2 regions of the Rhizobium tropici CIAT 899 genome follow, and region 1 is predicted to be linked to the other one. Evidence: predicted binding sites of a transcription regulator. Region 1 holds the regulator's gene; the other holds the start of a gene.
What was found. The regulator PhoB, encoded in region 1, activates phosphate uptake and scavenging genes when phosphate is short. The targets are predictions, from matches to a motif close to TGTCATNNANCTGTCAT.
Positions count from the first base shown of each region.

Region 2: the regulator PhoB is predicted to act here: its motif matches at 2,429-2,445, upstream of RTCIAT899_RS16950 (DUF2794 domain-containing protein).

Region 1 covers NC_020059.1:580,902-584,925, forward strand. The annotation lists gene pstB (phosphate ABC transporter ATP-binding protein PstB) at 1-633, shown strand, start outside; gene phoU (phosphate signaling complex protein PhoU) at 685-1,398, shown strand; gene phoB (phosphate regulon transcriptional regulator PhoB) at 1,430-2,113, shown strand; gene RTCIAT899_RS02860 (GcrA family cell cycle regulator) at 2,203-2,739, opposite strand; gene RTCIAT899_RS02865 (aspartate aminotransferase family protein) at 3,164-4,024, shown strand, end outside.
Region 2 covers NC_020059.1:3,455,886-3,459,909, reverse strand. The annotation lists gene acnA (aconitate hydratase AcnA) at 1-1,089, shown strand, start outside; gene RTCIAT899_RS16955 (DUF1223 domain-containing protein) at 1,348-2,091, shown strand; gene RTCIAT899_RS16950 (DUF2794 domain-containing protein) at 2,467-2,868, shown strand; gene RTCIAT899_RS16945 (GNAT family N-acetyltransferase) at 2,924-3,481, opposite strand; gene RTCIAT899_RS16940 (Bax inhibitor-1/YccA family protein) at 3,600-4,024, opposite strand, start outside.

The sequences.
Region 1 (4,024 bases):
AAGTCCACCTTCCTGCGCTGCCTCAACCGCATGAACGATACGATCGAGACCTGCCGGGTCACCGGCAAGATCACGCTCGACGATCAGGATGTCTACGACGACAGCATCGACGTGGTGGAACTGCGCGCCCGCGTCGGCATGGTCTTTCAGAAGCCCAACCCATTTCCGAAGTCCATCTATGAGAACGTCGCCTACGGCCCGCGCATCCATGGCCTGCATCGCTCAAAGGCCGATCTCGAGCATATCGTCGAGACCAGCCTGCAGAAGGCCGGTCTCTGGGGCGAGGTCAAGGATCGGCTCCATGATGCCGGCACGAGCCTGTCCGGCGGCCAGCAGCAGCGTCTGTGCATCGCCCGCGCCGTCGCGGTCAGCCCGGAGGTCATCCTGATGGACGAGCCATGCTCGGCGCTTGATCCGATAGCGACCGCCAAGGTCGAGGATCTCATCCACGAGCTTCGGGAAAACTTCACCATCGTCATCGTGACGCATTCCATGCAGCAGGCAGCCCGCGTCTCGCAGCGTACCGCAATGTTCCATCTCGGCCACCTGGTCGAGGAGAACGACACCGATAAGATGTTCACCAATCCCGACGATTTCCGCACGCAGGATTACATCATGGGCCGTTTTGGTTGATGATGGCAGGCGCGCGGCTCATTTCACACAGTTCACCTTGAGGATAGAAAAATGGTCTCCACTCACATTCTCTCTGCCTACGACGAAGACCTGAAGTTCCTGACGCGCCGCATTGCTGAAATGGGCGGCCTGGCAGAGCAGATGGTTAGCGACAGCGTACGCGCCTTGGTCAACAGCGACGCTGCCCTGGCCCAGAAGGTCATCTCCGACGACGTCGTTCTCGACCATGCCGAGCGCGAAGTCGGAGACAAGGCGATCGTCACCATCGCCCGCCGTCAGCCGATGGCGGCGGACCTGCGTGAAATCATGGGCTCGATCCGCATCGCATCCGATCTCGAGCGCGTCGGCGATCTCGGCAAGAACACTGCAAAGCGCGTCATCGCCGTCCAGGGCACCGGTGTCCCGCGCCGCCTCGCCCGCGGCATCGAGCATCTCTCCGAACTGGCGCTGAGCCAGCTCAAGGAAGTTCTGGATGTCTACGCGACCCGCTCGCCGGACAAAGCCGTATCGATCCGCGAACGCGACGAGGAAATCGACGCCATGTACACCTCGCTCTTTCGCGAGATGCTGACCTACATGATGGAAGATCCGCGCAACATCACCACCTGCACGCATCTTCTTTTCTGCGCCAAGAACATCGAGCGCATCGGCGACCATGCCACCAACATCGCCGAGACGATCTATTACATGGCGACGGGCGCGCAGCCGGAAGGCGAGCGCCCGAAGGACGATACCGCCAATACCGTCGGCGCAGTGACGGAATAATCTGGAAGCGAAGAAAGGAGACCATAGGCGCATGGTTCCGAGAGTTGCTGTTGTAGAAGACGAGGAAGCGCTTAGCGTTCTGCTGCGCTACAATCTTGAGGCCGAAGGCTTCGAGGTGGACACGATCCTCAGAGGCGATGAGGCCGAGCTGCGTCTCCAGGAGCGCATCCCCGATCTCCTGATCCTCGACTGGATGCTCCCCGGCGTATCGGGCATCGAGCTCTGCCGCCGGCTGCGTATGCGGCCGGAGACGGAGCGCCTGCCGATCATCATGCTGACGGCCCGCGGCGAGGAAAGCGAGCGCGTGCGCGGGCTTTCGACCGGCGCGGACGATTATGTCGTCAAGCCGTTCTCGACGCCGGAGCTGATGGCTCGCGTCAAGGCGATGCTGCGGCGCGCCCGCCCGGAGGTTCTCTCCACGGTGCTGCGCTGCGGCGATATCGAGCTGGACCGCGAAACTCATCGCGTCCACCGCAAGAGCCGCGAAGTGCGGCTGGGGCCGACGGAATTCCGCCTGCTTGAGTTCCTGATGTCCTCGCCGGGCCGCGTCTTCTCGCGTTCGCAGCTGCTCGACGGCGTATGGGGTCACGATATCTACGTCGACGAACGCACGGTCGACGTCCATGTCGGCCGCCTGCGCAAGGCGCTCAATTTCTCCAATATGCAGGATGTCATCCGCACCGTTCGCGGCGCGGGCTACTCCATGGAAGCCTGAGCGGGGAGACCCGATCAGGCATCAACATAGCGGCGGAAACAGAAAACGGGCCTCAAGGGCCCGTTTCTTTATCTCAGTCATCAAGCCTCTCAGCCACGCGGCTGGGCCGGTCTACGCCGTTCATGCACCGGCTGGTAGGCCAGGCGCTGATGGTAGGTGCAGTAAGGCGATGAATCTGGGCTCTCGTTGCCGCAGAAATGGAAATCGTCCTTCAGCGGATCGCCGACCGGCCACTTGCAGGTGCGCTCCGTCAGTTCCGTCAGGCCGAGGCGGCGGGAGATCGGAACGACGACGTTCGATGCCGGGCGATATTGGATTTCGTTGACGGAATCGATCTCGATCTCTTCCTTCAGCATGGTTGCGCCCTGCTGGCGGGCAACCACCGTGCGGGTAGCAACGCGCGATCCGTAGGTCGCAGCGCGAGGTGCCGCTGCGCTGCGCTTCGGCGTGCGTGCTGCGGTTGCCGTGCCGCCCGCCTTCGCTCGGCCGGGGAGGTTCAGGCGATGCACCTTGCCGATGACGGCGTTACGGCTCACGCCACCGAGCTGCGCAGCAATCTGGCTGGCGCTCAATCCTTCGGACCATAGCTTTTTCAGCTTCTCGACGCGTTCGTCTGTCCAATTCATGCCCTGTCTCCGCTGTCGCGTTTCCGATGGCAGAATCCCTCACCATTGCCTCGCATGGTATCGAGGCGCGAAACGCTCTAAAATTGTGGTGACTAGTTCCGCCGCATGCAGTCTAGCAATTGGTTTTTAACCTAGTGTGAGGCTGACTCCGTGACAAGAGTCGCGGGAATCTTGAGGAATCGATTTCGAGGTTTTCCCCAACTTGCTGTCCGGGCGTGGCATTTCTGCCATAGGCGCCGCCCGGCGCATCTCTTTTGCCGGCAAGTGTTTTCTCGCACCTGCTAAAACGGCAGTTTTGTTGACATCGCGGTGCAAAACATCAATAGTGCCCGAGCCGCCGCAAGGCGGCATTTTTGATTTTTTCGGACCCGTTTCATCAAATGGAAGCGATCGGTCCTTAAAGTTGTGATCAGGAGATAGGGCCATGGCCGAGACCACGCCGCTTTACGACACCTACTTGCGCGCTCCGCTGCGGTTCGAGCGAGGCGAGGGCGTCTGGCTGGTCACTGAGAATGGCGAACGCTACCTCGATTTCGCAGCCGGCGTCGCGGTCAATTCGCTCGGTCATGCTCATCCCCATCTTGTCGCCGAACTGAAGGCGCAGGCCGACAAGGTCTGGCACCTGTCCAACCTCTATGAGGTGCCCGGTCAGGAGAAGCTGTCGAAGCGGCTGACGGAAGTGACCTTCGCCGACAAGGTGTTCTTCACCAATTCGGGCGCAGAAGCTCTGGAGTGCGCCATCAAGACTGCGCGGCGCTACCAGTTCGCCAAGGGGCATCCCGAGAAGTTCCATATCATCACCTTCGAAGGCGCCTTCCACGGCCGCACCATCGCAACGATTGCCGCCGGTGGCCAGGAAAAATATATCGAAGGCTTCGGTCCGAAGGCCCCGGGCTTCGACCAGGTGCAGTTCGGCGATCTTGACGCCGTGCGTGCCGCCATCACGGATGCGACGGCTGCGATCCTGATCGAGCCGGTTCAGGGCGAGGGCGGCATTCGCCCGGCGACCAACGAATTCCTGCGCGGGCTGCGGGAGATCTGCGATGAGCACGGCCTGCTTTTGATCCTCGACGAAGTACAGTGTGGTGTCGGCCGTACCGGCAAGCTCTTCGCCCATGAATGGTCCGGTATCAAGCCTGACATCATGGCGGTCGCCAAGGGTATCGGCGGCGGTTTCCCGCTCGGTGCGTGCCTTGCGACGGCAGAAGCCGCTTCCGGCATGAAGGCCGGCACGCATGGCTCGACCTATGGCGGCAATCCGCTCGCCATGGCAGTCGGCAATGCG
Region 2 (4,024 bases), 960 kb from region 1:
AACCGCAACTTCGAAGGCCGCATCTCGCCTGACGTCCAGGCGAACTATCTGGCTTCGCCGCCGCTCGTCGTCGCCTACGCGCTCGCCGGCTCGGTGCAGCTCGACCTGACGAAGGAGCCGATCGGCGAAGACCAGAACGGCAAACCTGTTTACCTGAAGGACATCTGGCCCACCTCGCACGAGGTTCAGGAGTTCATTCAGAAGTACGTCACCCGCGAGCTCTATGAGAGCAAGTATGCCGACGTCTTCAAGGGCGATGCCAACTGGCAGGCCGTGCAGGTTCCTCCGGGTCAGACCTATGCGTGGGACGACAACTCGACCTACGTGCAGAACCCGCCTTACTTCGTAGGCATGGGCAAGAAGGGCGCCGGCGTTTCCGACATCAAGGGCGCCCGCGTTCTTGGCCTCTTCGGCGACAAGATCACCACCGACCATATTTCCCCGGCCGGTTCGATCAAGGCTGCCTCGCCGGCCGGTTCCTACCTCATCGGTCATGGCGTCGGCGTTGCCGACTTCAACCAATACGGCACGCGCCGCGGCAACCATGAAGTCATGATGCGCGGCACCTTCGCCAACATCCGCATTCGCAACCACATGCTCGGCCCGAACGGCAAGGAAGGTGGCTACACCATCCACTATCCGTCCAAGGAAGAGACGTCGATCTACGATGCGGCCATGCAGTACAAGGCCGAGGGCGTTCCGCTCGTCATCTTCGCCGGTGTCGAATACGGCAACGGCTCGTCGCGCGACTGGGCTGCCAAGGGCACGAATCTGCTCGGCGTGCGTGCCGTGATCGCCCAGTCCTTCGAGCGCATCCACCGCTCGAACCTGGTTGGCATGGGCGTCATCCCCTTCGTCTTCGAGGAAGGCACCACCTGGGCAAGCCTCGGCCTGAAGGGCGACGAACTGGTCACGATCGAAGGCCTGGAAAACATCAAGCCGCGCGAGCGCAAGATCGCCAAGATCACCTATGGCGACGGCTCCGTGAAGGATGTTCCGATCATCTGCCGCATCGATACGCTGGATGAGGTCGTCTACGTCAACAATGGCGGCATCCTGCAGACGGTTCTGCGCGATCTCGCTGCCTGATAGGCATTCAGCACTGTTATGGGAGGCCGCCGGAAAACGCTTCCGGCGGCCTCTTGTTTTTCACGGTGATGTGTACGGCGAGACTTCCGCTCACTCCAGCCTCACCCCATCGTGACTTTGCGTCATCGCGTTAAACTATTATCTCTTGTTTCAGATTTTTCGGGCTTGATGTGGCTTGGTCGCCCCAAGAAGCGCTGATATTGCAGAGCCCGTATAGGCAGATGGCGCTCGCGATTGGATGCAGAGGTAGAGATAGAAATGCGCCTTCGATTTTTGGTTCCACTTTTGGCAGGCATTGGGCTCGCAAGTTCGCTGCATGCGCAGGAGGCTCCGAAGATCAAGGGCGTCGTCGAACTCTTCACTTCGCAGGGCTGCGCGTCCTGTCCTCCCGCCGATGCGGCCTTTCGCAAGCTGATCCGCCAGGGCAATGTCGTGGCGCTTGCCTACCATGTCGACTATTGGAACTATCTCGGCTGGAACGACACCATGGCGTCCAAGGACAATACGGCGCGCCAGTATGCCTATGCCCGGACGATGGGCCGCAGCGGAGTTTATACGCCACAGGCGATCGTCAATGGCAGGGACCATATGAACGGTGCCGATCTCAGTGGCATCAACGTCAAGCTCGACGAGTTTGAGCGCCTTGGCGAGGGTCTGATGGTTCCGGTCAGTGCCGCCATGAAGGGTGACGAGCTGGAGATCAAGATCGGAGCCGGGCAGGGCAGGGCCAATGTGGTTGCCGTCTATTTCGACAAGGAGCAGATGGTGGCGCCGAAGGGCGGCGAAAATACCGGCCAGCAGATTGCCTATATGCATGCCGTCTCCGATGTCGAGACGGTGGGCATGTGGGACGGCAAGGCCATGAGCCTCGTATTGCCCTCTACCGTGCTCGATAAAGCCGGCCGGCGAGGCCTCGCGATTCTGCTGCAGGCGTCGACGCCTGCGGGCGATCCGGCCGCCATTTTCGGGGCGACTGTTTTGACTGTGGGCTCGGACGGCTGAGCGGCTTTTCTGGAGCCCCTTCATTCGGCTTGGGCCCAAAAGGCTCCTATTCGGGCTGACGGTCGAAAGATCCCTATTTTGCGTGACGCCAAAAAGGGTTCCTATTTCGGCTGGCGCCGAAAAGGGGAGGTGCCCGGCGAGGACGCATTCGGGGCTGGGGTTTAATCGATACGCCCCGGCCGGGCCGTTTGACGCGGCGGCGCCAAACGGTTCCCTATACTTCCTGTAAATTGGGCGTCGTTTTGGCTGAAATGCGGCGCTGACGAGGTGCTTTCACAGCTGGGAAAGAAATTGTGAGCCGCCAGCCGTCTTGCAATTTGATGTGGCTGAGGCAAACTGTCATTCTCCTGTCATGAGATAGCCCCTGGGGGATTGATGACTGATCAGCCGGATTTGAGACACGGTAAAAGCCGTTCCGTCGATACCAATTCATCCGTCGTCGTTGATCTCAGAGAATACAAACAGAGCAAGGACCCGCTGCCGGTGACGTTTCATCGCCGGGAGCTGGATGCGATTCTCTGGATCTATGGTCGCATGGTCGGCGAAGGCGAGTGGCGCGACTACGCCATCGACCATTTGAAGGACAAAGCGGTTTTCTCCGTCTTCAAGCGCTCCGGCGAGATGCCGCTTTTCCGCATCGAAAAGAATCCGAAGCTATCGGCCAAGCAGGGTGCCTTTTCCGTCGTCAATACCAGCGGCATGATCCTGAAACGTGGTCATGACCTGAATCAAGTGCTGAAGGTTTTCGACAAGCAGCTGAAGCTGGTGGAGAAGTAGTTTCTGCGCGTTTCCGCAGCGGGCTAGGCGGCTCTGCAGACTGGCGGGTCAGATACTATCCCCCAAACAATGTCCCCGGATAAACCGAAGGATCCGGATCGGTTTCCGCGCCGTGTCCGAGCGCCTTCTGCATCAGCATCGTATCCAGCCACCGGCCATGCTTGTAGCCGGTGCCTTTCAACAGGCCGGTTTCGGTGAAGCCTGCGGCGCGGTGTACGGCGACGGAGGCGGGATGGGCGCCGCCGATGACGGCGATCATCTGGCGGAAGCCAAGCGTCTGGCAGCTTTCGACGAGCGCATCGAGCAGCAACCGGCCGATGCCGCGCCCTCGAGCCTCCGGCGCCAGATAGATCGAGTCCTCCACCATCCAGCGATAGGCCGGCCGCGTGCGGAAGGATGAGGCATAAGCATAGCCGAGGAATGCGCCGGTCTCGTCTTCGGCGACGAGATAGGGATAACCCTTGTCACGGATCGCCTCGAACCTGACCGTCATTTCTTCCTGGTTCGGTGGCGTGATTTCGTAGCTTGCCGTGCCGTTCAGGACGGAATCTCTGTAGATGGCGGTGATATGGGGAAGGTCGTCTGAGGTTGCACTGCGGAGGCTGACGGACATTGCTTCTATTGCCTGATCTGCGGATTTGTGACGGCAGCTATCAAATCGCAGGGCGTGTGCCCAAGCAAACAAAAAAGGCGGCTGAAGCCGCCTTTTCGTATCTCATTTCACGCTGCGATTAACGGCGGTTGCCCATAAATTGCAGCAGGAACATGAACAGGTTGATGAAGTCCAGGTAGAGCGACAGGGCGCCCATGATTGCCTTGCGGCCTGCTACGGTCGCATCGTCGGCATCATAGTACATTTCCTTGATCCGCTGCGTATCGTAGGCGGTGAGGCCTGCGAAGATCAGGACGCCGATCACGGAGATGGCGAACTGTAGGGCGGACGAAGCCAGGAAGATGTTGACGAGTGTCGCGATGATCAGGCCGAAGAGACCCATCATCAGGAACGAGCCCATCGCGGAGAGATCACGCTTGGTCGTGTAGCCGTAGAGCGACAACGCGCCGAAGGAGGCGGCGGTCACGAAGAAGGTCTGCACGACGCTCTGACCTGTGTAGATGATGAAGATCGACGACAGCGACAGGCCCACCAGCGCGGCGT